Regions from separate parts of the Lutimaribacter marinistellae genome, predicted to be linked through region 2. Evidence: riboswitches for the same ligand, from Rfam matches in the RefSeq annotation. Region 2 holds a riboswitch; the other holds the start of a gene.

Region 1 (12,227 bases), on a different contig from region 2:
AGCGGGCGCAGGATATGCGGCACCACGAGGCCGACGAACCCGATCGCCCCCGCCACCGCCGTGCCGCCCCCGACGATCGCGGCGGTCCCCAGCACCAGAAGCAGCCGCAGCCTCGACAGGTTGATGCCCATGGTCTCGGCGGCGTCCTCGCCCAGGGTCAGCGCACTGATGCCGCGCGCGGTGCTCGCCAGCAGCAGCATGCCCAGCAGGATGAAAGGCAAGGCAAGCCACAGATGCAGCATCGACCGATCCGCCAGCGAGCCCATCATCCAGAACACGATCTCGTTCGCCGCAAAGGGGTTCGGCGACAGGTTCAGCACCAGCGAGGTCAGCGCGCTCGCAAGGGCCGAGATCGCGATACCGGCCAGGATCAGCGTCAGCGACCCGCCGCGCGGCCCGGCCAGCGCCATGACCAGCCCGACGCAGACCAGCGCGCCCGCCAGCGCGGAAAAGGGCAGCGACAGCGCACTCGCCGCGGCCAGCCCGGTGTGGATCGCCAGCACCGCGCCAAAGGCCGCCGACCCGGACACGCCGATCAGCCCCGGCTCGGCCAGCGGGTTGCGCAGGTAACCCTGCATCGCCGCACCCGCCATGCCCAGACCGGCGCCGATCAACACACCCAGCAGCGCCCTTGGCAGACGGATTTCCTGCATCACCAGCGACAGCGGGCCATAGTCGTCGGAAAACAGCGCGGCCAGGCTTTCGCCCGCCGGAACCTCCGCCGGCCCGATGGTCAGGGACAGGATGAACAGCGCCAGCACCACCAGCGCCAACAGGGGCTCCAGCGCCCTCACCGCGCCACCTGCCCGCGGATGGCCGCCAGCCGCTCGATCGCGCCCAGGACATGCGGTGTCCCGCAGACCCAGTCGCGGTCGGACATCACGGCTTGGCCTGCGCGCGCGCGCAAGTAGTCGATCACCGGATGGTCCATCGTCTCCTTGGCGCGGCCATGCCCCGGCGAGGGGCGCGCGGTGATCACCACGTCCGGATCGATCATCGCCAGCCGCTCAAGTGGCAGAACCCCACCCCAGTCATAGCCCAGCTCGGCCGCGATATTGCGAAACCCGGCGGCGCGCAGGATCTGCCCGGCAAGGCTACGCTCGCCCTGCGTCCAGCCACGCAGCGCGTATATGGCGGCGCGCGGCCCGTTCTCGTCGGCACTGACCTGCAAGGCCGCAAGACCCGCATCATAGCGGGCCACCATCGCCTCGGCCGCGTCTTGCCGGCCCAGCAGTTCGCCCATGCGCAGGATATTGGCGCGCACATCCTCAAGCGAGCGGGCCGGGTCGAACACCTCGACCTCGATGCCCAGCCTGCGGATCATGTCCACCGTCGCATGACCCGAGAAGGAGCCCGAGATCACGAGGTCCGGCTGTTGTAGATAGATCTCCTCGGCCAGCCTGTGATTGACCTCGTAGGCCATCGCCTCCTCGGGCATGGCCGAGTAGCCGGGATCGCGCGCCAGGAACGTGACCGAGTGGAGCTGCCCCGGCGCGGCCAGCATCATCGCCAGCTGGTCGGTGCACAGGTTCATCGACACCACTCGCTGCGGCTGCGCCAAGGCCGCGCCGGCAAAGACCAGCGCGGCAAGGCAGGTTATGATCCTAGAACCGCGCACGGACACCGAAGTAAACCGCACGGTCGGACGCCGAGAAATTGGCCGAAGTCTGGTACTGCTCGTCGAACAGGTTCACCACCCGCATATATGCCTCGGTGCGATCGTTGATGTCATAGGCGACGCTGGCATTCACGACTGTGTAATCCGGCATCACCGTTCCGAACTCGTCGGGGCGGTCGGCCACGTGGTTCAACGTCACGGTTCCGGCCCAGCGCTCGCCCATTTCCGCCTCGAGCCCCAGAACGAAGTCATGCCCCGGTACGCGCAGCAACCGTGCGCCCGTCGCATCCTCGGCATCGGTATAGGTATAGGCCCCGATCAGCGCGAGCGTATCGGTGATCGCCCACAGGCCCGACAACTCTATGCCCTTCGAGGTCGAGGTACCCGGCGTCTGCTGGTACTGGCCCGTGAACGGCAAGGGAAAGCTGGTCAGCGTGACGAACTGGATCAGGTTGTCGATCTCGGTGTAAAAGCCCGTCGCCTTGACGAATGAACCGTTGCCGAACTGGTGCTCGACCCCCAGTTCGAAGCTCAGGCTTTCCTCGGGCTCCAGCGCCGCGTTGCCGTAAAGCGTGCTGTTCAGCTCGTAAAGCGATGGCGCCCGGAACCCGGTCGCTGCGACCGCGCGCAGGATCGTGCCCTCGCTCAGCCGGTAGGCCGCGGCCAGACGCCCCGACAGGTTGCCGCCGAATGTCGAATGGTCGTCGTAGCGCAGCGTAGCCGACAGGTCGAGGTCGGTGGTCGGCGCAAAGAGCAACTCGCCGAACACGCCGGTCGTCTGGACAGACCCGCTATCGGTGTTGGTGGCGAATTCCTCTTCCTCCCAATCGGCCCCGAAGCTGTAGCGCAACTGATCGCTGGCGCTGCCCTCGGCGACATAATCGACCCGCCGCCGCTCGCCGTCAAAGATCGAGTCGAACCCGTTGGACGAGCTTACGCGGTCACTGCGGAAGTAACTGGTCGACAGCCGATGCGTCAGCGCGCCGGTCTCGAAGGCGGCAAACGCCCGCAGGCCCAGGCTCTCGGTCGTGTTCCACTCGTCGAAGGGCGGCGCGCCATCGCCGCCGAACTCGTCGAAAGCGCCTTCGGCATCGAGGTAATAGCCCGACAGGCCCAGCGTCAGCATGTCGGTCGCCTGGAAATCGCCCGAGAAGTTGAAACGCGTCGCCCGGAACCCGTCATCCTCGGTATTGGCCGCCCCGTCACGAGACGAGAACCCGTCCGTGTCGACATGGTTGAAGGTGAACGCCGCGCCGCCGCGCTCGCCCTGCGTCGCCACGCCAAGCGTTCCCTGGTAGGTGTCGAAACTCCCCGCCTCCAGCGCGCCCGACACCACGGTCCCCGGCTCTTCGGGGCGCGCGGTGGTGATGTTGACGACGCCTGCAATGGCGCGCGATCCATAAATGGCCGAGCTCGAGCCTTTCAGCAGTTCGATCCGGCTGATGCCCGAAGTCGTCAGGTTGCCCCAGTTGAAACTCGTCTGCGGCGCGGCCGGGTCGGTCACGTCGATGCCGTCGATCAGGACCTTGATGTATTTACCGTCCAGCCCGCGCACGCGCAGCGTGGTATTGGCGCCCAGTCCGCCATTGGCGCTGACCGAAACGCCGGGCAGCTTGGCGAGATAATCCGCCACGCGGGTTTCGGGTGCGGCGCGGATCTCGTCCTCGGTCAGCACCTCGACGGTGGCGCCGGTGCGGTCCAGATCGATCTCGTTCTGTCCGACAGTCGAGAATATCTTGATCTGGCCAAGGTCGAACGCCTCCTGCGCGACGGCGGCAGGTGCCAGCCCAAGCGCAAGGATGGAGGCGGAAGTTAGCAGTTTTGTCATCGTTCAGGTCCTTTCCAGACCTTCGTGTTGCCGGGTGTCTGGAAAGGTCGTGCACCTTCCGCAAACGGTGAGAGCACCACCACTACGGAAAGGACCGTTGCCCACGACGCGCCCCGCGCCGGGTCAGGGTGATCGTTCTGGCAGGTCTCCTGACTTGCGGGTCTCGGCCTTGCCGGGCCTTCCCATCCGTGACCGGACAGTGGCATCTTCCGACAGTGCTCGCCGCTTACAGTTGCGGGGGCAGTCGAGGATTTGGCCGCAGGGAAACACTCCCGTTTGCCGCACCTCGTTCCCTATTATCCGGATGGCGTCACACCCGGACCAGAACATGGCGGAAATCGCAGATGCGCCCGGGCCTTGTCAATCGCGAAGTTCGACCTAATAGCGGATCAAGAAACCCGACTCTTTTACTTGACAATAATTTGAGACCAGCTTAGGCCGCGTGACCTGACCCAGCGCGCTGCCAGGCATTCCCAGAAAACCAAGAAACAAGGAACGGGACATGTCCTTACTGCGCGCGACGGCCTCCGTCTGCGCAATCGCCGCTGCCCTGCCGGCCTTTGCGCAAGAGGTGATCGAACTCAGGACCATCACCGTCGAAGGTCAGCAGACCGACGGCTTTTTCGGCGAATCCGTTGCCACCGGCAGCGGCACGATCACCAAGACCGGCGACCCGATCGCCGAAACGCCGCGCTCGGTCAGCGTCGTGACCACCCAGCAGATCGAACAACGCGGCGCGCGGTCGGTCGAAGAGGCGCTGAAATACACCGCGGGCGTGACCGCCGGGATCTGGGGCCTCGACGCGCGCTCGGACTGGACACTCGTCCGCGGGTTCAAACCCACCACCCTGCATGACGGCCTGCCGGCACGCTACGGCTACTACAACGACACCACGCCGGAACCCTTCATGCTCGACAGCGTCGCGGTGCTGCGCGGCCCCGCCTCGGGCCTGTATGGAAGCGGTTCGGTCGGCGGTGTGGTCAACACCACCTCCAAGACCGCAGCGCAGGACGCGCCGAACCTCTGGCAGTTGCAGGTCGGATCTTATGACCGGGTGCAGGGCGCCATCGATGTCAGCGGCGACCTGAACGAAACCGGCACGCTGCGGTACCGCCTCGTGGGCGTCGCCCGCGAGTCCGAGACGCAGGTGAATTACTCACAGGACGACGTGCTGTCGCTCGCCCCCTCGATCACTTGGCGACCAACCGAGGATACCGAGCTGACGGTGCTCGCCAACTACCAGGACAGCGACCGCAGCCCGCTCATCCAGTTCGCCTCGATCTACGGCACGCTGCTGCCCGCCACCGGTTTTGGCAATGGCGATTTCCTCGACGCCGATCTTTTCGTGGGCGAGCCGGGCTTCGACATGTTCGAAAGCGAACAGCGCAGCATCACAGCCATGTTCAGGCACCGCTTCAACACGGTCTGGAGCATGAATGCCAATTTCCGCTACCTCGAAGGCGAGGCCGAGTATCAGCACGCCTGGTGGGCCTTCGACAATTTCACCAACGGGCGCTACAACGCCGACGGCACGATCAACCGCACATTCTACCGGGCCGAGAACGAGCTGAAAACGCTTGCCCTCGACACCTACGCCACCGCCGAATACGCGATGGGTGGGGTCGAGATGCGCACTCTCCTCGGCGCCAGCTACAGCCGTGGCACCTATGATTCCGATATCGGCTACGGCGCGCAGAACGCCCCGCTCGATCCGTTCAACCCGGTCTATTCCGGCTTCACCCCGATCACCGTGACCGACACGCCCGGCACCTCGGTCGACGAATGGGGGATCTACGCCCAGAACCGCGCCACGGTCGACAACTGGATCGTCGATCTCGGCCTGCGCTACGGCCGCATCGAAAGCGGGGCCTCGAACGGCAGCTTCGGCGCGACCACCACCGCGGCCGAGGACAGCGCATGGACCGGCAATGCCGCCGTCATGTATGTCTTCGACAACGGCCTCGCGCCCTATCTCAGCTACGCGACCAGCTTTGAACAGGACGCCATTGGCACGGATGTGAACGGCAACGCCTTCGACCCGACCGAGGGCGAACAGGTCGAGCTGGGCGTGAAGTACCAGCCCGCCGGAACCGACACGCTGCTGTCGGCCGCGCTGTTCGACCTGACCAAATCCAACCTACTGATGAACGACCCGGTCAATCCCGGCTTTCAAGTGCAGACGGGCGAGGCAAAGTCGCAAGGGCTGGAGCTTGAGGCCTTCCACAGCTTTGGCGAGGTCTCGGTTCAGGCCGCCTATACCTATCTCGACACCGAAAACGCCAATGGCTTCGACATCGCGCAGGTGCCGACCCACGCCGCATCGCTCTGGCTCAACTACGCGCCCCGCGCGCTCGAAGGGTGGCAGTTCGGCGGCGGCGTCCGCTACAACGGCACCGCCGGAGACGGCGCGGGCCAGTTCACCACACCCGCCTACACGCTGGTCGATACCGCCATCGCCTACGAACGGGACAACTGGCGGCTGGCGCTCAACGTCGCGAACCTCACCGACGAACGCTACATGACCACCTGCCAGGGCGGCGCCTGCTACTTCGGTGAAGGGCGTAACGTGGCGCTCACCCTCTCCTCGACCTTCTGAACTCCAGCGGCGGCCCGACCGGGCCGCCCCAACCCATGGTGCCTTCGATGCTGCGCGCGCTCCTCCTCTCGCTGACCCTCGCCTCTGCCCCCGCCGCGGCGCAGGAGTTTCCGGTGCGCATCCCCCATGCCTTCGGCACTGCCGAGATCCCGGACCGCCCGACTCGCGTCGTCTCGCTCAGCTTCATCGGCCACGACTTCCTGCTGGCGCTCGGCCTCCGGCCTTACGCCCTGCGCAAATGGTATGGCGATTACCCGTTCGGCGTCTGGCCCTGGGCGCAGGACGCGCTCGGGCAGGCCGAACCGATCGTCATGCAGGGCGAGATCGATATCGAGGCCATCTCCGCCATGCAGCCCGACCTGATCGTCGGACAATGGAGCGGCATGACCGCCCATGACTACCGCCTGCTGTCGCAGATCGCCCCCACCCTCGCCCATCAGGCCGAGTGGGGCCCCTACGGCGCGCCGTGGCAGGGGATGTTGCGCAACCTTGGCCGGGCCACCGGCCACAGCGACCGGGCCGAGGCCTGGATCGACCGGCTCGACGCCCGCTTCGCCCGCATACGCGCCGACCACCCCGACTGGCAGGGCGCCAGCGCCGCCGTGGTCTGGGCAGGGCGCATCGGTGCCTATACCGGGCGCGACATTCGCGGCCGCCTGCTGCGCGACCTCGGCTTCACCATCCCCACCGAGATCGACGCGCGCGGCGGGCTCAACACCACCTATGTCCCGATCCCGCCCGAGGACCTGTCGCCGATCGACGTCGACGCGCTGATCTGGCTCGACGCAGGCGCGGGCACCGACCGGCTGAACGCCCTGCCCCTGCGAAACACGATGCGCGCCTATGCCGAGGGGCGCGAGGTCTATTCCGGCCTGATGCTGTCGGCAGCCATGTCGCATTCCAGCCCGCTCAGTCTCGATCACGCGCTGGACACACTTGTGCCGCTGCTCGAGGCGGCGATGGACGGCGACCCCGCGACCGTCGTGGCCAGCTCCGCCAAGGCCGGCATCTTGCCGAAAGAGACACCCGATGCCCGCTGACATTGCCCTGCGCCACACCCCCGCACGCGACCGACGCGGCCTCGCCCTTCTGGCAGCACTGGCGGCGCTGGCTCTGATCGCGCTGCTCGCGCTGCGGCTGGGATACCGCCCGGTCACTTGGGCCGAACTTGCTGCCGCCTTCACCGCTTACGACCCCGCTGACCCCGCACAGATCGTCATCCGCGAGATCCGCCTCCCGCGTATCGCCGCGGCCCTTCTGGCAGGAACGGCGCTTGGCATTGCGGGCGCACTGATCCAGGGCATGACCCGCAACCCCCTCGCCGATCCGGGCCTTTTGGGAATCAACGCGGGTGCCGCCGTCGGCGTGATCGGCGCGGTGTTCCTGCTGCGCATCAGCGATCCGTCACAGTTCATCTGGACCGCGCTGGCGGGCGGCGCGCTTGGCGCGGTGGCGGTCTTCGCGCTTGGCGGCGGCGCTCAGGCCCGGCCTGTGCGGCTGCTGCTGGCGGGGGCCGCGCTTACCGCCTTCTTCCTCGCCTTGATCCGCGCACTGGTGCTGGTCAGCCGGCAAAGCCTCGAGACCTACCGCTTCTGGGTGCTGGGCGGGTTCGAGAACGTGACCACCGACAGCCTCGCCGCGCTCTGGCCCTTCTTCCTCGGCGGCGCGCTGGTCGCGCTGGCCGCCGCCCTGCTGATCGACGCCCTGTCGCTGGGCGACGATACCGCCCGCGGGCTGGGCGTGAATGTCGGCGGGGCAAGGCTGCTTTGCGGTTGTGCAATCGTCCTGCTGGCCGCCAGCACCGTTGCGCTGGCCGGCCCCATCGCCTTTGTCGGGTTGATCGTGCCGCACATGGCGCGCGCCGTGATGCGGCAGGACATGATCTGGCTCGCCCCCTGTTCGGGGATCTTCGGCGCCTGCCTGCTGCTGCTGGCCGATCTCGCGGGCCGCTCGGCGCTGTTCGGCGGCACCATGCAGGCCGGCGTGATGTCGGCACTGATCGGCGGGCCCCTTCTGATCTGGCTGATCCGCCGCACCGGGGGGAGCAGGACATGACCCACGCTCTTCGGCTTGGCCCGCTCTCCATTCCCGTCGCGCGCCGCGCCCTGTTTGCGGGTGGCATGCTGCTGGGCCTGTCGACGGTCATCGCGCTGACCGCGCTGCTGACCGGCAGCTATCCGGTGACGGCCGCGGATATCTGGCAGGCGCTTGCGGGTCGGGCCGAGGCCATACCGTCGATGATCGTGCTCGACCACCGGATGCCGCGCATCCTCACCGGGCTGGGCGCGGGCGCGGCGCTTGGCATGGCCGGGGCGATGTTCCAGACCATGCTGCGCAACCCGCTTGCCGCCCCCGACATCATCGGCTTCACCGCCGGGGCCAACGCCGGCGCATTGCTCGCCGCCTTGCTGACCGGCGGCATGATCCTTGGCGGAGCGCTTCTAGGCGGCGCACTGACCGCGCTGGCCGTAACCGCGCTCGCATGGCGCGACGGGCTCGACACCCATCGGCTGATCCTCGTCGGCATCGGCGCCAGCCTGTCGCTTGGCGCCGCGGCCGACCTGCTGCTCAGCTACACCGACGAGAACACCGCCGCCGACATGGCCCGCTGGCTGACCGGCACGCTGCACGCGCGCGGCTGGGCCGAGGTCGTGCGGATCTGGGGCGGGCTGGCCCTGCTGTTGCCGCTGCTGGTCTGGGTCAGCTTCCCGCTCGCCCGACTGGCCCTGTCCGATGAAACCGTGACTGCGCTCGGCCTGCCGCTCGCCCGGCTGCGCCTCGCCGTCACCGCGCTTGGCGTCACGCTTGTCGCACTGGCGGTCAGCGTCGCCGGGCCGCTGCCCTTCGTCGCCTTCGTCGCCGGACCCATCGCGCGGCGGCTGGTTGGCGGCGGCACCCCGGCGCTGCTCGCCGCCGCACTCGTCGGCGCGTGCGTCACCGCCGGGGCCGATCTCGCCGCGCGGTCGCTGCCCATGGTGCGGCTGCCCGCCGGTGTCTTCACCGCGATGCTGGGTGCGCCGGTTCTTGTCTGGCTCCTGTGGGCCGAGGCGCGAAAGGGGCGGATATGAGCGATGTACAAAACGGTCAATCGGGGCTCTGAACATGGTACAAAACGGTCAATTCGGGGGTACAAACCGCTTGCAGGCGAAGGAGATCTCGGTCTCCTACCCGCGCCGCGCGGTGATCGAGGCACTGACACTCGACATCCCCGACGGCAAGGTGACGGCCATCGTCGGCCCCAATGCCTGCGGCAAGTCCACCGTGCTGCGCGCCCTTGCGCGCCTGACCCCGGTGGCCGCCGGACGGGTGGATCTTGACGGTCAACCCATTGAAAAAAAAGGCTCCCGTGCGGTTGCTCGGCGGCTGGCCATCCTGCCGCAATCCCCGCTCGCGCCCGAGGGGATGACGGTGCGCGATCTCGTCCGCCGGGGCCGCACGCCGCATCAATCCGCCCTGCGCCAGTTCTCGCACGAAGACGCCCGCGCGACCCAGCGCGCAATTCAGCTTACAGGCCTGGAATCACAAGAAAATTCGTCACTCGAAACCCTCTCCGGAGGACAGCGCCAACGCGCGTGGATTGCGATGGCACTGGCACAGGACACCGACCTTTTGTTGCTGGACGAGCCCACGACCTATCTCGACCTGCCCCACCAGATTGAGCTTCTGACCCTGATCCGCAAACTCAACCACGAGACCGGCCGCACCGTCGCCATGGTGCTACACGACATCAACCTGGCGGCCCGCTTCGCTCACCACATGGTCGCGCTGAAAAAAGGCCGCATCCGATACCAGGGCGCACCGGACCAGGTCGTCACGCCCGAGATGATGCAAGACGTCTTCGCCCTTCCCTGCACCGTGATCGCCGACCCCGTCCACGGCCATCCCCATGTCATTCCAAGCTGAGGCCACATGACCAAAACAGCAACGCATCACACGGAAACCAGACTGCCCCACCTCGCCTTTGCCCCGCTGCGCGCGATCTTGCTGGCCGAGGCCAAGGAACACGGCCTCACGGCGACAGACACAGCCGCGGATGGTCTGCGCATCGTAACCTGTTATGGAGATTACGTTTTTCGGACCAACGCCACTGGTCTGCACGCACGGATCGAGGCACCGCGCGCCGATTGGCTCTTTGCTCTCAAGGACGGGCTGACAGAACGGATCACGGAACTTTCGCCCGATACCGGACGCGACATGCGCTGGTCGGGCGGGGACGAGGCGGGGGTGCGGCCACCGAACTTCCAATTGATCGAGATCCGCGAGATCGCCCCGCTCGGTAGGGATTTCCTGCGGATCACGGCAACCTCCGAGGACCTGACGCGCTTTGGCACGGATGCGATCCATTTCCGCCTGATCCTGCCGCCCGAAGGCCTCGAGACGCCGGAATGGCCCAGCATCGCCCCCAACGGCGCGACCGTTTGGCCCAGCGGGCACAAGGCCCTGCATCGTCCGGTCTACACGTTGCGCCATGTCGATCCTGCGGCGGGAACGTTCACCTTCGATCTGTTCAGGCACGAGGGCGGACGCGCAACCGAATGGGCCGGCAAGGTCAGGCCGGGCACGGTCGTCGGCCTGACCGGACCCGGCGGTGGCGGGCTTGTCGAGACCTCGGCCATCACGCTCTATGCAGACGAAACAGGCTTCCCCGCAGTGGCCCGCATCGTTGAATCGCTTCCGCAGAACGCCACAGGCATCGCGGTATTGTCGGCTGGAGCAGGCGCCGACTGCGGCTATCCGATGCCGACGCATCCCGGGATAGAAATCCACTGGACCCCGGGCCGGATCGATCTGGCAGCGCGGGCGATCGCCGAAAGAAAAGACCACCCGAACCACTTCTTGTGGTTTGCAGGAGAGCAACGCCAGGCCCGCACGCTGCGGGATTGGTGCCGCAGTACCGACTTGGACGTTCGAGCGCACAGCATTGCCGCGTATTGGACAGACAGGAGGGACGCGTGACATACATGCTCGGTATTCTTGACAGGAAAAACCACCGTATCTATTCCCGCCAAAACGGGGACTCGCATGCCACGCGCGGCCGGGACCTCCCGCTCCGCCGCGTCGAGAAGGAAGGACCGGCAATCATGACATCCTGCCGACACATCTTCATCGGTGCGGCTCTGGCGTTCTGCGTTGGTGCAGGAGCGTCGGCGCAAGAAGTTCCCGCAACACCGCCGACGCCCGAGATCGGACAGGCGCCCACGACGGGAATGGCCTCCAAGACCGATCAGAGCGAGCGTGTGGAGCGTTCCGCGCCCGCGCCGCAAACCGCCGAAACGATTGCAGACAGCGCAGCAGAGGTCGCAACCGAGCCGTCGGTGCCGCAAGTCTCGACCACCGTGCCGGCCGAGCAAAGCGCGCCAGTTGCATTGCCGGGTACAACCACCGAGGGCGACGAAGCGACGACACCCCAGATGCAATCAGCCGGATCAGTTACCGACACGGCGCGGAATGCGTCAGACCGGGCCATGGCATTCCTTCGCGAAGGGGGACCGGCGATCTGGGCCATCGCGGCACTGTCCGTGATCACCGTGGCGCTGATCCTTTGGAAGATCTGGCGCCTTGCCCTCATCGGCGCGTGGTCGCGCGGCAAGGCAGGGCGCGCGGTCGAGGCCTATCTTGCCGGCGAGCCCGAAGCTGCGCTGGCGCTGGTCGAAGGGCGCCGCGGCATCCGTTCGCAAGTCATGGCAGTCTCGCTTCGCAGCCTTGGCCATTTGCCGCACGAAACTGCACGCGAGGAAACAGCGCGCGTCGCCAAGCGGCATCTGTCGTCGGCACGTGACGGGCTGGGTGCGCTGGAACTGATCGCAACAATTGCGCCCCTTCTAGGCCTCCTTGGCACGGTTCTGGGCATGATCGCGGCATTCCAGGCCTTGCAGGCAGCCGGGTCGCGGGCAGATCCGGCGCTGCTGGCGGGCGGCATCTGGGAGGCGCTGCTGACCACGGCAGCGGGCATGGCGGTGGCGATCCCGGCCTCGGCCGCGCTGACATGGTTCGACTCGGTCATCGAGCGGATGCGCCGCGACATCGAGGACAACGCCACCCGCGTCTTCATCGCCGCAACCCCTGCGCGGCTGAAACTCGCGGCCGAGTGAGATGGAGTTCACGCCCCCTGCCCGACCGAGGCGCAGGCCCAGCCTGACGCCCATGATCGACGTGGTGTTCCTGCTCCTCGTCTTCTTCATGCT
Region 2 (12,227 bases):
TGACGCTGACGGCATTCAGAGAAAAGCCGGGCTTGCACCCGCCCGCGCGCTTCGCTAAACGGCTTTGCAGCGGGTGATTAGCTCAGTTGGTAGAGCGCTTCGTTTACACCGAAGATGTCGGGAGTTCGAGTCTCTCATCACCCACCACCTTAGCCCTGTGTATCAACTGATTGCGTGGCGCCGCTGGGCACTGCGACGGCTCTGAACGAGCATTGGCCCGGTTTTTTGGGTGGTTACGTGGCTAACGTCGTGCCGAAGGGCGCGGTTGTAACCGCGTTTCGACCGCCCGTGAGGGACGTGTCGCGGCTTGGCTTCGATCAGTGGCTCATCTCGAAGAAGCCGCCGATGAGCTATCCGCCGGTTTCATGACCTTCGCGGCCCTGGAGCCATGCGCCGTTCCGACCTTTTGCCCGAAAGGTGGCGGTCGTCACTGGCAAGCATTCGTGCCTCAGCGCGGTCGAGCCGTGCGAGGATCGCCTCGACCGGTTCGCCGCGGGACCTTGCCTGCTGCCAGATGCGGCGGCAGGACGCGGGCGACCACGGCATCGATGCTTCTGCCAGCCAGCGCCGAAGAGCTGGTGGCAGGTCATCGAAAGTGCGCATCGGATCACCGGCCCTGCGACGGCGTTTGAGCGTGGTGTCGCCGAGATTGCGCGTCATATCTCGTCCTCGGGATCCGTGACAGGGTCGAGCACGAGCAGAAGGCGAGTTTCGCCCGTTCCCTCGATCGGTGGCGAGCGGTGCAGCAGACCCGATTTAGGGGTTTCCGGCCAAAGGGTCCCGCGCAACAGGATCGGCGCACCCGCGGGAACCGTGAAAACCCGTTTCGGATCGTCGCCGTCGGTGGAGATTCCGTATTGCGTACCCGTTCCGCGATAGGTGCAGACAAGCCGCGCGGTGACCGCGTCGATATGGAACTTGCGGCAGGCGTTGGTGGTGACGACATCGAGGCGCAACCGCAGCCAGGTGACCTTCATCAGCCCTGCGAAGATGTCGGCAAGCGCGGCAACGTCATCCACGAACCTCTGGCGCTCGACCGATGGGGGCGTTCCGCTTGCTTCGCAGACCTCGGCAACGGCGGCGCGCACCCCGTCGGGCCGCAGGATCATACGGGCCCGGGGAAGCTGCTCTGGCTTCAGCTTCGCGATCCAGTGCTGAAACTCCGGCAGGGGTTGGCGCCACCAGATAGCTGCGGCGCAGCCCGGCTTGTGGATCACGGACAGATCCTCGGGCTTTTCGGCGACGCCCACCCCGACCGCGGCGTCGCTGACGACCTCGCGCACCGTACTCATGCCGCGGCCTCGGCACGCCGCCACGCCGGGAACGGATCGGGCAGGTCCGGAAGGTTCTCGGGGCCGCCTGCAACCAGTTCGGGCAACAGGGCCGAGTCGAGTCGTGCCTTGAGCGCCGGCCAATCGATGCCGGACCCGATGAAGACGATCTCTTGTCGGCGGTCCCCCCAAGGTTCCTGCCAATGCGCCTGCATGTAGTCACGGGCACTATCGTGATCCGGCCAACGCTCTTGCGGAACCGAGGCCCACCACGTGCCCAGCGGCTTGACCGAGGACAAGGCGCCCGCCATCGAGAACTCGGCCACCCAATCAGGCCGCGTGGCGATCCAGAAATGCCCCTTGGCCCGGATCACGCCGGGCATGTCGCCGTTCAGAACCGCCATGATCTTTTCAGGCACAAAGGGGCGACGAGCGCGGTAGACAAAGCTTGTGACGCCGTATTCCTCGGTTTCCGGAACATGGTCGGCAAAACCGTAAAGCTCCTTGGCCCACATGGGATGTTCATGGGCCTTTTCGAAATCGAAGAGGCCGGTATCGAGGATCGCATCCGCATCGACATCGGAATGCGTCGTCTCGATGATGCGGGCATCGGCGTTCAGACTGCGGATGATCTTGCGCGCGGCATCGACCTGGTGCGGTTCGGCGTCCGCGACCTTGTTCAGGATCACGACATCGGCAAATTCGATCTGTTCGACAAGCAGGTTGACCAGCGTGCGATCGTCCTCTTCACCCAGCGTTTCGCCGCGATCGCTCAGGAAATCGTGGCTTGAGTAGTCCTTGAGCAGGTTCACCGCATCGACGACGGTGACCATCGTATCGAGCCGCGCGACATCCGCGAGGCTTTGACCCGCCTCGTCGCGGAATTCGAAAGTTGCGCCAACGGGCAGAGGTTCAGAGATGCCGGTCGATTCGATCAGCAGGTAGTCGAACCGCCCGTCTTCTGACAGGCGGCGCACCTCTTGCAGAAGGTCGTCGCGCAGCGTGCAGCAGATGCAGCCGTTCGACATCTCGACAAGGGTTTCGTCGGTGCGGGACAGCTCGGTATCGGCGCGCACGAGGTCTGCGTCGATGTTCACCTCGGACATGTCGTTGACGATCACGGCGACCCGCCGCCCCTCGCGGTTGTTCAACACACGGTTGAGGAGCGTCGTTTTTCCGGCACCGAGAAAGCCGGAGAGGACCGTCACGGGAAGACGCGCATCAGTCATGGGAAAGTTCCTTTTGCTTGGTGAGGGCCGGCGTGGCACGCAGAATGTCGAAGCTGCGCTGCAATTCGGGCCGGGTCAGGTCGCGGCCGATCACGACGATACGGGACCGACGGTCGTCGCCGGTCCATGTCGTCAACGGCACGGGTGGGTCGAAGAGGTGCTGTACACCGTGAAAGACAAAGGGCGTGTCGATCCCTTCGAGAAAGACGATGCCCTTGACTCGCAGGATGTCGGGACCTTTCAACGCGATCAGCGTGTCGAGCCAGAGATCGAAGGCGACATCCTTGAGGGGGTCATCCAGCACGACGGATACAGAGGTGATGCGCGTATCGTGCCGGTGGACGGGGGTCGACGGCTCGGCCTTGGCAAGGCCAGACAGGTTTGCCAGCGGATCAGGAGCGGAAATCGGCGTGGTCCATGCGATGGCCTCCTGCCTGGTCGCAGAGTGACGCAGGCCGCTCAGACCCCATAGCCGTTTCGGAGCGATCCGGCCCTGTTCGAGCCTGACGATTTCGGCGGTCTCGTTCAGGCGTCGCAGGCGAGCCTCGAGCGCGTCTGCCTGTGGCTGCGCGGCAAGATCGCACTTGCTGAGCAGCACCAGGTCGGCCATCGCGACCTGGGACACCGCTTCGAACTGGGCGTCGAGCGTTGCGTCGCCGTTAACCGCATCGACAACCGTTACGACGCCATCCATCCGGGTATTGCGCGCCATGACCGGATCGACGAGCAGGGTTTGCAGGATAGGCGCCGGGTCGGCCATTCCGGTGGTTTCGATGACCACACGATCGAATTGCAGAGTTCCGGCATGTCGACGGGACAGCAGGTCGACAAATGTGGTGGACAGGTCCCCCCGGATCGAACAGCACAGACAGCCCGGTTGCATCAGGACGACCTCGTCGCTGGAGGTTTCGATCAGGTCGTGGTCAAGCCCGGCCTCACCGAATTCATTGACGATCACCGCCACCTTTCCATCCGAGGCATCGGACAGCACGCGGTTGAGCAGCGTCGTCTTGCCCGCGCCGAGGAATCCGGTCAGCAGCGTCACCGGGATACGCGGATCGGCGTCAGGGGCTGGTGAGGTAGCGTGGTGAGACAGAGACATGTACGTTATGTGATTTCATTACATTTTGACGGCCGAGTTTGGCGCTGATGCGCACCAAACGGACAGGTTGGAGGGACCGGCCGACGCTTGCGCGCCGACCGGTCATCACATGGCGTTACAGGCAGTCCGCCAGCGTCTTTGCCATGTTCCGCAGCAGTTGCGGATAGAGCGCCGGACCGACCTCAAGCTCGGCCCCGAGCGGGTCGATGACGCCTGTGGAGGCATCGGTACCTTCGAGGACGGTTTCGATCAGGCCGGGATTGAATTGCGGTTCGGCAAGCACACAATCGATACCTTCCTCGCGGATGCGGCCCTGGATTTCGGCGATACGCGCCGGGCTGGGATCGGATGCATCGCTGAGCGAGATTGCTCCGGACGCGGGGAAATCGAAATTGCTCTCGAAATACTGGTAAGCGTCGTGAAACACGATGAACGAGCCGCCGCGAACCGGGTCGAGGGTCGCCTTGATCTCTTCGGCAAGGGCCGCGAACTCCTCGCGGGCGGCGGTCGCGTTGGCGTAATATGCACCCGCATTGTCCGGGTCAGCCGCCGAAAGCTGCGCAGCGATGACATTCATCCAGGTGCCGGCATTTTCAAGCGACAACCATGCATGCGGGTCATGCTCGCCATGGTCATGTCCATGGTGGTCGGCATGCTCCTCATGGTCGTGATCGTCGTGGTCGTCGTGGTCGTGGCCATCCGCCTCGGCGTGTTCCTCGTGCTCGTGGTCATCATGGCCATCCGCCTCGGCATGATCGTGATCGTCATGTTTTTCGTCTTCGGCGTGATCGTCGTGATCATCGTCGTGCGCGCCGTGATCATGCGCTTCGAAGAGGGCACTTTCGCGGAAATCGAGCAGTGTCGTTCCATCGGCCTCAAGCAGGCTGGTCACCGCGGCACCGGATGCAAGGGTTTCAACCGCATCGGCCATCCACGGTGTAAGGTCGTCGCCCATCCAGAACACGAGATCGGCATCCTGCAAGGCGGCGGCCTCGGAAGGTCGCAGGCTGTACTCGTGCGGAGAGGCACCCGGTTGCACGATCAGGTTCGGCGTGCCAACACCCTGCATGACCCGGGCCACCAACGAGTGGACAGGAGCGATGTCAACGGCCACACTGGGCGCGTCGGCAAGGGCCGTGCCGCCCATCAGCGCGGCCGAAACTGAGAGAGGAATGAGCTTGCTGGACATGGGAGTCACCTGTGATTATATAACATTTCACCCGGCATAACTGATACAAAATAACATGACAAGTGAGGCGAAGCGCATGTCCGCCGACCCGATTGCCCCGACCGGCTTTGAAAAGCATGATCACGCCGCTTGCGTCGCGCAGGCGTTGGCCGCAGCCGAGACACGCTGTGCCGCCGAGGGGCTGCGCATGACGCCGGTGCGGCGCAAGGTACTGGAGTTGCTGCTGCAGGATCATCGCGCGCTTGGCGCCTATGCGATTCTCGACCTTTTGCGCGAAGCGGGTTTCGGCTCGCAGCCGCCAGTGGCCTATCGCGCGCTCGATTTCCTGGTCGAGAACGGCTTCGTACACAAGATCGAGCGGCTGAACGCCTTTGTGGCCTGCGCCCATCCGGGCGAACATCATTCGCCGGCCTTCATGATCTGCCGCCTGTGCGACAACGTGGCCGAGGCGCGGTCGGCGCCTGCCCGCGGAACGCTTGGGGCCGCGGCCCGGGCCGCCGGTTTCCAGATCGAAAAAACCGTGGTCGAGGCGGAGGGCGTCTGCCCGGCCTGCAGCGACAAGGCCAACTCATGAGCCTGATCGCCGTCGAAAACCTGAGCGTCGCCTATGGCGCGAACACGGTCTTGCGCAATGTCGATTTGCGGATCGAACCCGGCGAGATCGTCACCATCGTCGGCCCGAACGGGTCGGGCAAGACGAGCCTGTTGCGCGCGATCATTGGTGCCGCCGAACCGACCCGCGGCGCGGTACGGCTCAAGCCTGGCCTCAGGATCGGCTATGTCCCGCAAAAGCTGCATATCGACCAGACACTGCCCATCACGGTGGAGCGCTTCATGCGATTGACCGGAAAGGTGTCACGAGAGGACAGCCGGGCGGCGCTTGCCACGGCAGGCGTGCCCGACCTGCTGAAACGGCAGATGTCGCGCCTGTCGGGGGGGCAGTTGCAGCGCGTGATGCTGGCACGGGCGCTTATCACCCGCCCGGATGTCCTGCTTCTGGACGAGGCGACACAGGGCCTGGACCAGCCGGGTTCGGCGGCGTTCTACCGGCAGATCGAAGAGGTGCGCCGCGAAACCGGCTGCGCCGTGCTGATGATCAGCCATGAATTGCACGTGGTCATGAGCGCCTCGGACAGGGTGATATGCCTCAATGGTCACGTCTGCTGCGAGGGGACACCGGCGGTCGTGGCCTCGGCGCCCGAGTACCGGGCGCTGTTCGGGACGGGCACCGGGGGCGCGCTGGCGCTGTACCGGCACGATCACAACCACGATCACGCGCATAGCCACGAGGCGGCCGAATAATGCTCGACGATTTCATGACACGCGCCACGCTGGCAGGGATCGGCGTGGCGCTTGCCGCCGCGCCGCTGGGATGCTTCGTGGTGTGGCGGCGGATGGCCTATTTCGGGGACGCCACCGCGCATGCCGCGATCCTCGGCGTGGCACTGTCGCTTGCGCTACAGATCTCGGTGTTTCCGGGCGCGATGGCGGTGGCGTTGTTGATGGCGCTTGTCGTCACCTTTCTGACGGGTCGCGGATACGCGATGGACACGCTTTTGGGTGTTCTCGCCCATTCTGCATTGGCCTTCGGGCTGGTAGCCGTCTCTTTCCTTTCGGGAATCCGCATCGACCTGATGGCTTATCTGTTCGGGGATATCCTGGCGGTTTCCCGCTCTGACCTTGTGGTGATCTGGGGCGGCGTGGCGATGGTCATCGCGCTTATCACGTGGCGGTGGTCGGCGCTTTTGACCTCGACCCTGAACGAAGAGCTTGCCTATGCCAGCGGGCTGGACCCCAAGCGCGAACAACTGATCCTGACGCTATCGCTGGCGATCACGGTTGCGGTGGCGATCAAGGTGGTCGGCGTCCTGCTGATCGCGGCGATGCTCATCATACCTGCCGCCTCGGCGCGCAGCCTTGCGCGCACCCCCGAAGGCATGGCGCTTATCGCGGGGGGAATAGGCGCCTTTTCCGCGGTTGCCGGGCTACAGGGGGCCTATGTTTTCGACACGCCTGCGGGGCCGTCCATCGTCTGTGTCGCGGCACTTGTCTTTGCCGCGCTCAACCTCGTAAGCCTCGGCAGAACGCGGAAATCCATGCACTGACCAAAGGCTGGCGGGATCCCGAACACGATCAGCCGTGCAGGGCTGCAACGATCGCGTCGAGCCCGTCGGTCAACGCCGCAGGACCGGGTTGCAGGATAAGCGGCGACTTGATTTCGACGATCCGCCCGTCGCGGACCGCCGGGATTTGATCCCAGCCAGGCCGCGCGGCGATCTTCTCCGGCCGCACCTTCTTGCCGCACCATGAGGCAATGATCACGTCCGGCCTTGCCGCAACGACCCGGTCGGAGGTGACGATACGATCCCTGGCGGCCGGCTCGGACGCCAGTTGCGGGAAAACGTCGTCCCCGCCCGCGGTGCCGATCAGTTCCGACACCCAGTGGATGCCCGAAATCATGGGGTCATCCCATTCCTCGAAATAGACACGTGGGCGGGGTTTGCCCTTTGTCGAGGCCGACAGATCGGCCAGTTTCGAGATGTAGCCCACAACAAGCTGTTCCGCACGATCGGCCCGACCGACGATGGTCCCGACATGCCGGATCATCGCGAGAATCCCAGCCACGTCACGCTGGTTGAACCCCATGACGGTGACGCCTGCGCGGATCAGGTCGGCGGCGATGTCGGCTTGAAGGTCGGAGAATGTCAGCACGAGGTCCGGTTCGAGAGCCAGGACCTTGGGAATGTCGGCGGAGGTAAAGGCTGAAACGCGCGGCTTTTCCTTGCGAACCCGCTTGGGGCGCACGGCATAGCCAGAAACCCCGACGATACGGTCCTCCTCTCCCAGCAGGTAGAGGGTTTCGACGGTTTCCTCGGTCAGGCAAACGATCCGTTCAGGCGGAAATGTCCTCATGCGGGTGTCACCCTGTTTTCGTCATCAAGGAATCGCCCGCGCCGCGAGACACGCGCGACGACCGCCCCGGCGTACACGCGGCGGCATCCGCATCGGCAGAGGCGTCAGGGGCGAATCGAGCGATGCCTGAACAAGCGCGCAGAACGCGGCAACAGCGGGCGAGTGGCCCGCGAATGGTTGCGCCGTTGCCAATGCGCGGCGCGCGGCTTCGCGGTAGTCCATCCCTCCCGGCAGGGCGGCAATCCATTGCATGTAACCCAGCTGCCCCATCTGTTGCGCCACGTTCGGCGGGACTGGGCCTATGTCGAGTTGTGAGATTGTTCGTTCCAGTAGCATCGCGCCCTCCGCGCAGATCGGCGGGGGATGGTCAGCGGCGATGTGTCAGGGCCTTGGCGGTCCATCGGTCGTTCCTCTCCGCATCCGGGGCACCCCGCCCGGGTTGAGTTGACCGCAACACGCGACGCGTGTCCGGGATGGCAGGTCTCCTGACTTGCGGGTCAAAGCGCCCCCGAACCTTCCCGGACCAGTGGCCCAGTGGTGTTCGCCGGGGTTGCTCGCCGCTTACAGTTGCGGGGGCAGTCGCGGTCTTGCACCGCGTTCCCTTTTCAGCCGGCCCTGTCAGAGCCGGACACCATCGTGGACAGTATTCGCAGCCCCAGTGCCTCACGTCCAGAGGGCAAATGGGCAGCAGCGCGAAAGAACCGAATACCGGCGGTTCGCGGGTTCGGTCGGCACTGGAGCAACCTGCCAGACGGGTGCGACAAACTCTCTTTCAGGATCGGCATTGCATTTACTGAGTGAATCAGTCAGGTTCGCCGTAAGGCCGACAAAATAAGTCGGGTTATTGCCACCCCGAATCCAGGGACCACTCACAGATGTACCGCCAAGCCGATGGTTTTTGCCTGCCTTGCCGCTGCGAATTGATGCAGACGGCTTGCGACAGTGCAGAGTGTCGGGACATGCCGGTCGAACCCTTGCTTGATCATTTCGAGGTCTGGCGGCCCTGGCATCAGTGGTTGGATTCAAAAAGCGAAGCGCACAGAAGGACCCCGAGATGATCCGGACATTATTGACAACCACAGCACTGACAGCGGGTCTGGCCGTGGGCGCGCAGGCGCAATCGGCAGGCGAAGTTCTGGATACCTATGCTGATATCGCGCAGGCGAAGTACGAGGACAGCCTGACGGCCGTCAGGACCCTGCAAGATGCGGTCGCCACGCTGATTGACAGCCCGTCGCCCGAAGCCTTGCAAACTGCGCGTGACGCGTGGCTGGCTGCACGGGTGCCTTATCAGCAGACCGAGGTCTTTCGCTTCGGCAACCCGATCGTGGATGATTGGGAAGGCAAGGTGAATGCCTGGCCGCTGGACGAAGGTCTGATCGATTATGTCGACGGGGCCTATGGTGGTCCGTCGGACGAAAACCAGCTGGCCGCCCTGAACGTGATCGCGAACACCTCCTTCACGCTGTCTGGGAAAGAGATCGACGCGGCGGACATCACCCCGGCCTTCTTGCAGGACACGTTGCACGAGGTCGACGGGATCGAGGCAAATGTCGCGACCGGATATCACGCGATCGAGTTCCTTCTTTGGGGGCAGGACCTGAACGGGCATGGGGACGGTGCAGGCAACCGCCCCTGGACCGACTACGCGCAGGCCGATGCCTGCACTGGCGGCAATTGCGACCGGCGCGCGGAATACCTGTCCGCGGCGACCGACCTTCTGGTGTCTGACCTTGAATGGATGGCGGCCCAGTGGACCGAAGAAGGCGATGCGCGCGCGGCACTGATGCAGGACGAGGCGGCGGGGCTGTCGGCGATCCTGACCGGCATGGGCTCGCTTTCTTACGGGGAGCAGGCGGGCGAGCGGATGCGGTTGGGCCTTATGCTGAACGACCCCGAAGAAGAGCATGACTGCTTCTCGGACAACACGCATAACAGCCATTACTACGACGGGTTGGGCATCCAGAACGTATATCTGGGTGAGTATGTCCGCACAGACGGAACGCTTGTTTCCGGCGCCTCCATCTCGGATCTCGTTGCCGCGAAGAACCCCGACCTCGACGCCGAGATGCAGACTCGCCTGTCGGAGACGATGAAGGCGCTAGGCCGGATCAAGACGGCGGCCGAGGCCGGATTTCATTACGACCAGATGCTCGAACGCGGAAACGACGCGGGTGAGCAACTGGTCATGGGCGGTGTCGATGCGCTGATTACGCAAACACGATCTATCGAACGCATCGTGGCCGAGTTGGAGCTCGACACTATCGAGTTCGAAGGCTCGGACAGCCTCGACGATCCGACAGCCGTCTTTCAGTGAGTTTACAGGCCGGGGCCGACCGCCCCGACAACACAACAGGGCCCGACAATGATCATCTGTCACTGCACCAGCATCACCGATCACGACATCAACGCCGCTATCGACTGGATGCGCGCCTCGGACCCCGAGACGATCATCACGCCCAGAAAGGTGTATCGCGCGCTCGGCAAAGCCGCCGATTGCGGGGGATGTGTTGCGTTGTTCGTGGACACGATGCGGAAAAACGACAACCTTGAAGTTCCCATGCACCTTCGCGGTCTGCGCCGTGAAGCAACACAGGAAGAGGATCTGAACCATGAAGGGCGACGAGAAAGTCATCGAGTATCTCAACCGCGCGCTGCGAAGTGAACTGACGGCGGTCAGCCAGTACTGGCTGCATTACCGCATGCAGGAAGACTGGGGCCTTGGCCACATGGCCAAGAAAAGTCGCGAGGAATCGATCGAGGAGATGAACCACGCCGACAAGCTGATCGCGCGTATCCTGTTCCTCGAAGGTCATCCCAACCTGCAGAAGCTGGACCCGATCCGCACCGGTCAGAACCCAAAGGAAACGCTGGAATGCGACCTGGCAGCCGAGCACGAGGCGCGCGCGCTCTACAAGGAAGCGCGGGAGTATTGCGCGTCCGTCGGAGACTGGGTGACCAAGGAGTTGTTCGAGGAACTTCTTGCCGATGAAGAAGGCCATATCGACTTCCTCGAAACCCAGCTAGACCTGCACGAGCGCATCGGCGCGGAGAATTATGCCCATCTCAATGCATCGCGAATGGATGAAGCCGAGTAGCCGGCTTTTCGCGGCCACCTTGGTGGCCGTTACGACTCCTGTCTTGCCGACCACTGCGCTTGCGGACGATTGGTCCGGGCTGGAGGATGTGCACCTGGACGTCATCTCGCGCACGGCCGAAGAGCGCGAACGGGTCTCGGCCGTGACGTCCATGCCGCAGGATTTTTCGGAACCTTGGGCCTTCGAGGAAAACTCCGCCGGGGCGCAGACGGTCCGCCTTCGGCAGACGGCCGATGCCTTTTCCCAGCCAGCCGCCAATCTGAGTTTCGAGCAGGAGCTCGATTTTCGTGTCGGCAACGGGATGTTCAAGCGCATCTGGGTCTCGGCACCTGCCTCGACCCTTGCCTCGGACGGGCTTGGCCCCTTGTTCAACGCAAGGTCCTGTCAACGCTGCCACCTGAAGGATGGGCGCGGCCACCCACCCGAGGGTCCAGAGGATACCGCTGTATCCACGTTCCTGCGCATCTCGGTACGTGCCCCGGACATGGCCGAAGTCGAACGATACATTGCCGGCACGCACCCGACCGCGCCGGACCCGGTGTATGGCACCCAGTTGCAGGATTTCAGTCTGCCGGGCCACACGCCGGAATATCGGCTGCAGGTCCAGTACGAAGAAATCGAAGTTCCGCTGTCCGGTGGCGAGGTCGCGCGTTTGCGGCAACCACTCTATTCAGCGACGGAGCTTGGATACGGCCCGCTGCACGCAGAGGCGATGCTGAGCCCAAGGGTCGCGCCACAGATGATCGGGATGGGACTGCTCGAGGCGGTTCCGACGCAAGACATCCTTGAATGGGCGGACCCCGAAGACGCGAATGGCGACGGGATTTCCGGCCGCGCGCAGGTCGTCTGGTCCGAGGTGCACGATCGCCCGGTGCTTGGGCGGTTTGGCCACAAGGCGGGCAACCCATCCATACTGGAACAGACGGCAAGCGCGTTTGCCGGCGATATCGGAATCTCGAACCCGATCCACCGGGCAGGATCGGGCGAATGTACCGACGCGCAAACCGATTGCGCCGCCGCGTTGCATGGCGGCGACCCGGAACAGGATGGTCTGGAAATCGATCAGGCGGGCCTTGACCTTGTGACGTTCTACAGCCGCACGCTTGGGGTACCGGCGCGGCGCGATGTGGACGACCCGCAGGTGCTGCGTGGGCGCGAGGTGTTCTTTGACACGGGATGCGCCAGCTGCCACAGGCCAAACTATGTTACCCACCGGCTGGACGGGGAAAACCCGGCAAGCTTTCAGTTGATATGGCCTTACACGGACATGCTGCTGCATGACATGGGGTCCGGGCTGGCCGATCACCGGCCCGAAGGCCGCGCGGATGGACGGGAATGGCGGACTGCGCCTCTCTGGGGGATTGGACTTACCGAGACCGTTTCGGGCCATACGCAGTTCCTTCATGACGGGCGGGCGCGGTCATT

The links. A riboswitch is a leader RNA that binds a small molecule or an ion and turns the genes downstream of it on or off. The one in region 2 is predicted to bind cobalamin.
Positions count from the first base shown of each region.
Region 1: it holds a riboswitch for cobalamin, as region 2 does, so the genes downstream of both, ACFORG_RS10420 (TonB-dependent receptor plug domain-containing protein) here and ACFORG_RS08580 (hypothetical protein) in region 2, are expected to answer to the same signal.

Region 1 covers NZ_JBHRXI010000010.1:330,515-342,741, forward strand. The annotation lists gene ACFORG_RS10410 (FecCD family ABC transporter permease) at 1-776, opposite strand, end outside; gene ACFORG_RS10415 (ABC transporter substrate-binding protein) at 791-1,639, opposite strand; gene ACFORG_RS10420 (TonB-dependent receptor plug domain-containing protein) at 1,605-3,446, opposite strand; cobalamin riboswitch at 3,569-3,787, opposite strand; gene ACFORG_RS10425 (TonB-dependent siderophore receptor) at 3,949-6,042, shown strand; gene ACFORG_RS10430 (ABC transporter substrate-binding protein) at 6,090-7,082, shown strand; gene ACFORG_RS10435 (FecCD family ABC transporter permease) at 7,072-8,097, shown strand; gene ACFORG_RS10440 (FecCD family ABC transporter permease) at 8,094-9,110, shown strand; gene ACFORG_RS10445 (ABC transporter ATP-binding protein) at 9,145-9,945, shown strand; gene ACFORG_RS10450 (siderophore-interacting protein) at 9,952-10,998, shown strand; gene ACFORG_RS10455 (MotA/TolQ/ExbB proton channel family protein) at 11,124-12,134, shown strand; gene ACFORG_RS10460 (ExbD/TolR family protein) at 12,136-12,227, shown strand, end outside.
Region 2 covers NZ_JBHRXI010000008.1:62,117-74,343, reverse strand. The annotation lists tRNA gene ACFORG_RS08630 (tRNA-Val) at 72-147, shown strand; gene ACFORG_RS08625 (DUF6525 family protein) at 364-660, opposite strand; gene ACFORG_RS08620 (DUF1826 domain-containing protein) at 657-1,292, opposite strand; gene ACFORG_RS08615 (GTP-binding protein) at 1,289-2,500, opposite strand; gene ACFORG_RS08610 (CobW family GTP-binding protein) at 2,493-3,602, opposite strand; gene ACFORG_RS08605 (zinc ABC transporter substrate-binding protein) at 3,718-4,791, opposite strand; gene ACFORG_RS08600 (transcriptional repressor) at 4,868-5,365, shown strand; gene ACFORG_RS08595 (ATP-binding cassette domain-containing protein) at 5,362-6,093, shown strand; gene ACFORG_RS08590 (metal ABC transporter permease) at 6,093-6,896, shown strand; gene ACFORG_RS08585 (cobalamin-binding protein) at 6,925-7,704, opposite strand; gene ACFORG_RS08580 (hypothetical protein) at 7,729-8,040, opposite strand; cobalamin riboswitch at 8,163-8,355, opposite strand; gene ACFORG_RS08575 (imelysin family protein) at 8,759-10,021, shown strand; gene ACFORG_RS08570 ((2Fe-2S)-binding protein) at 10,070-10,369, shown strand; gene bfr (bacterioferritin) at 10,317-10,802, shown strand; gene ACFORG_RS08560 (di-heme oxidoreductase family protein) at 10,762-12,227, shown strand, end outside.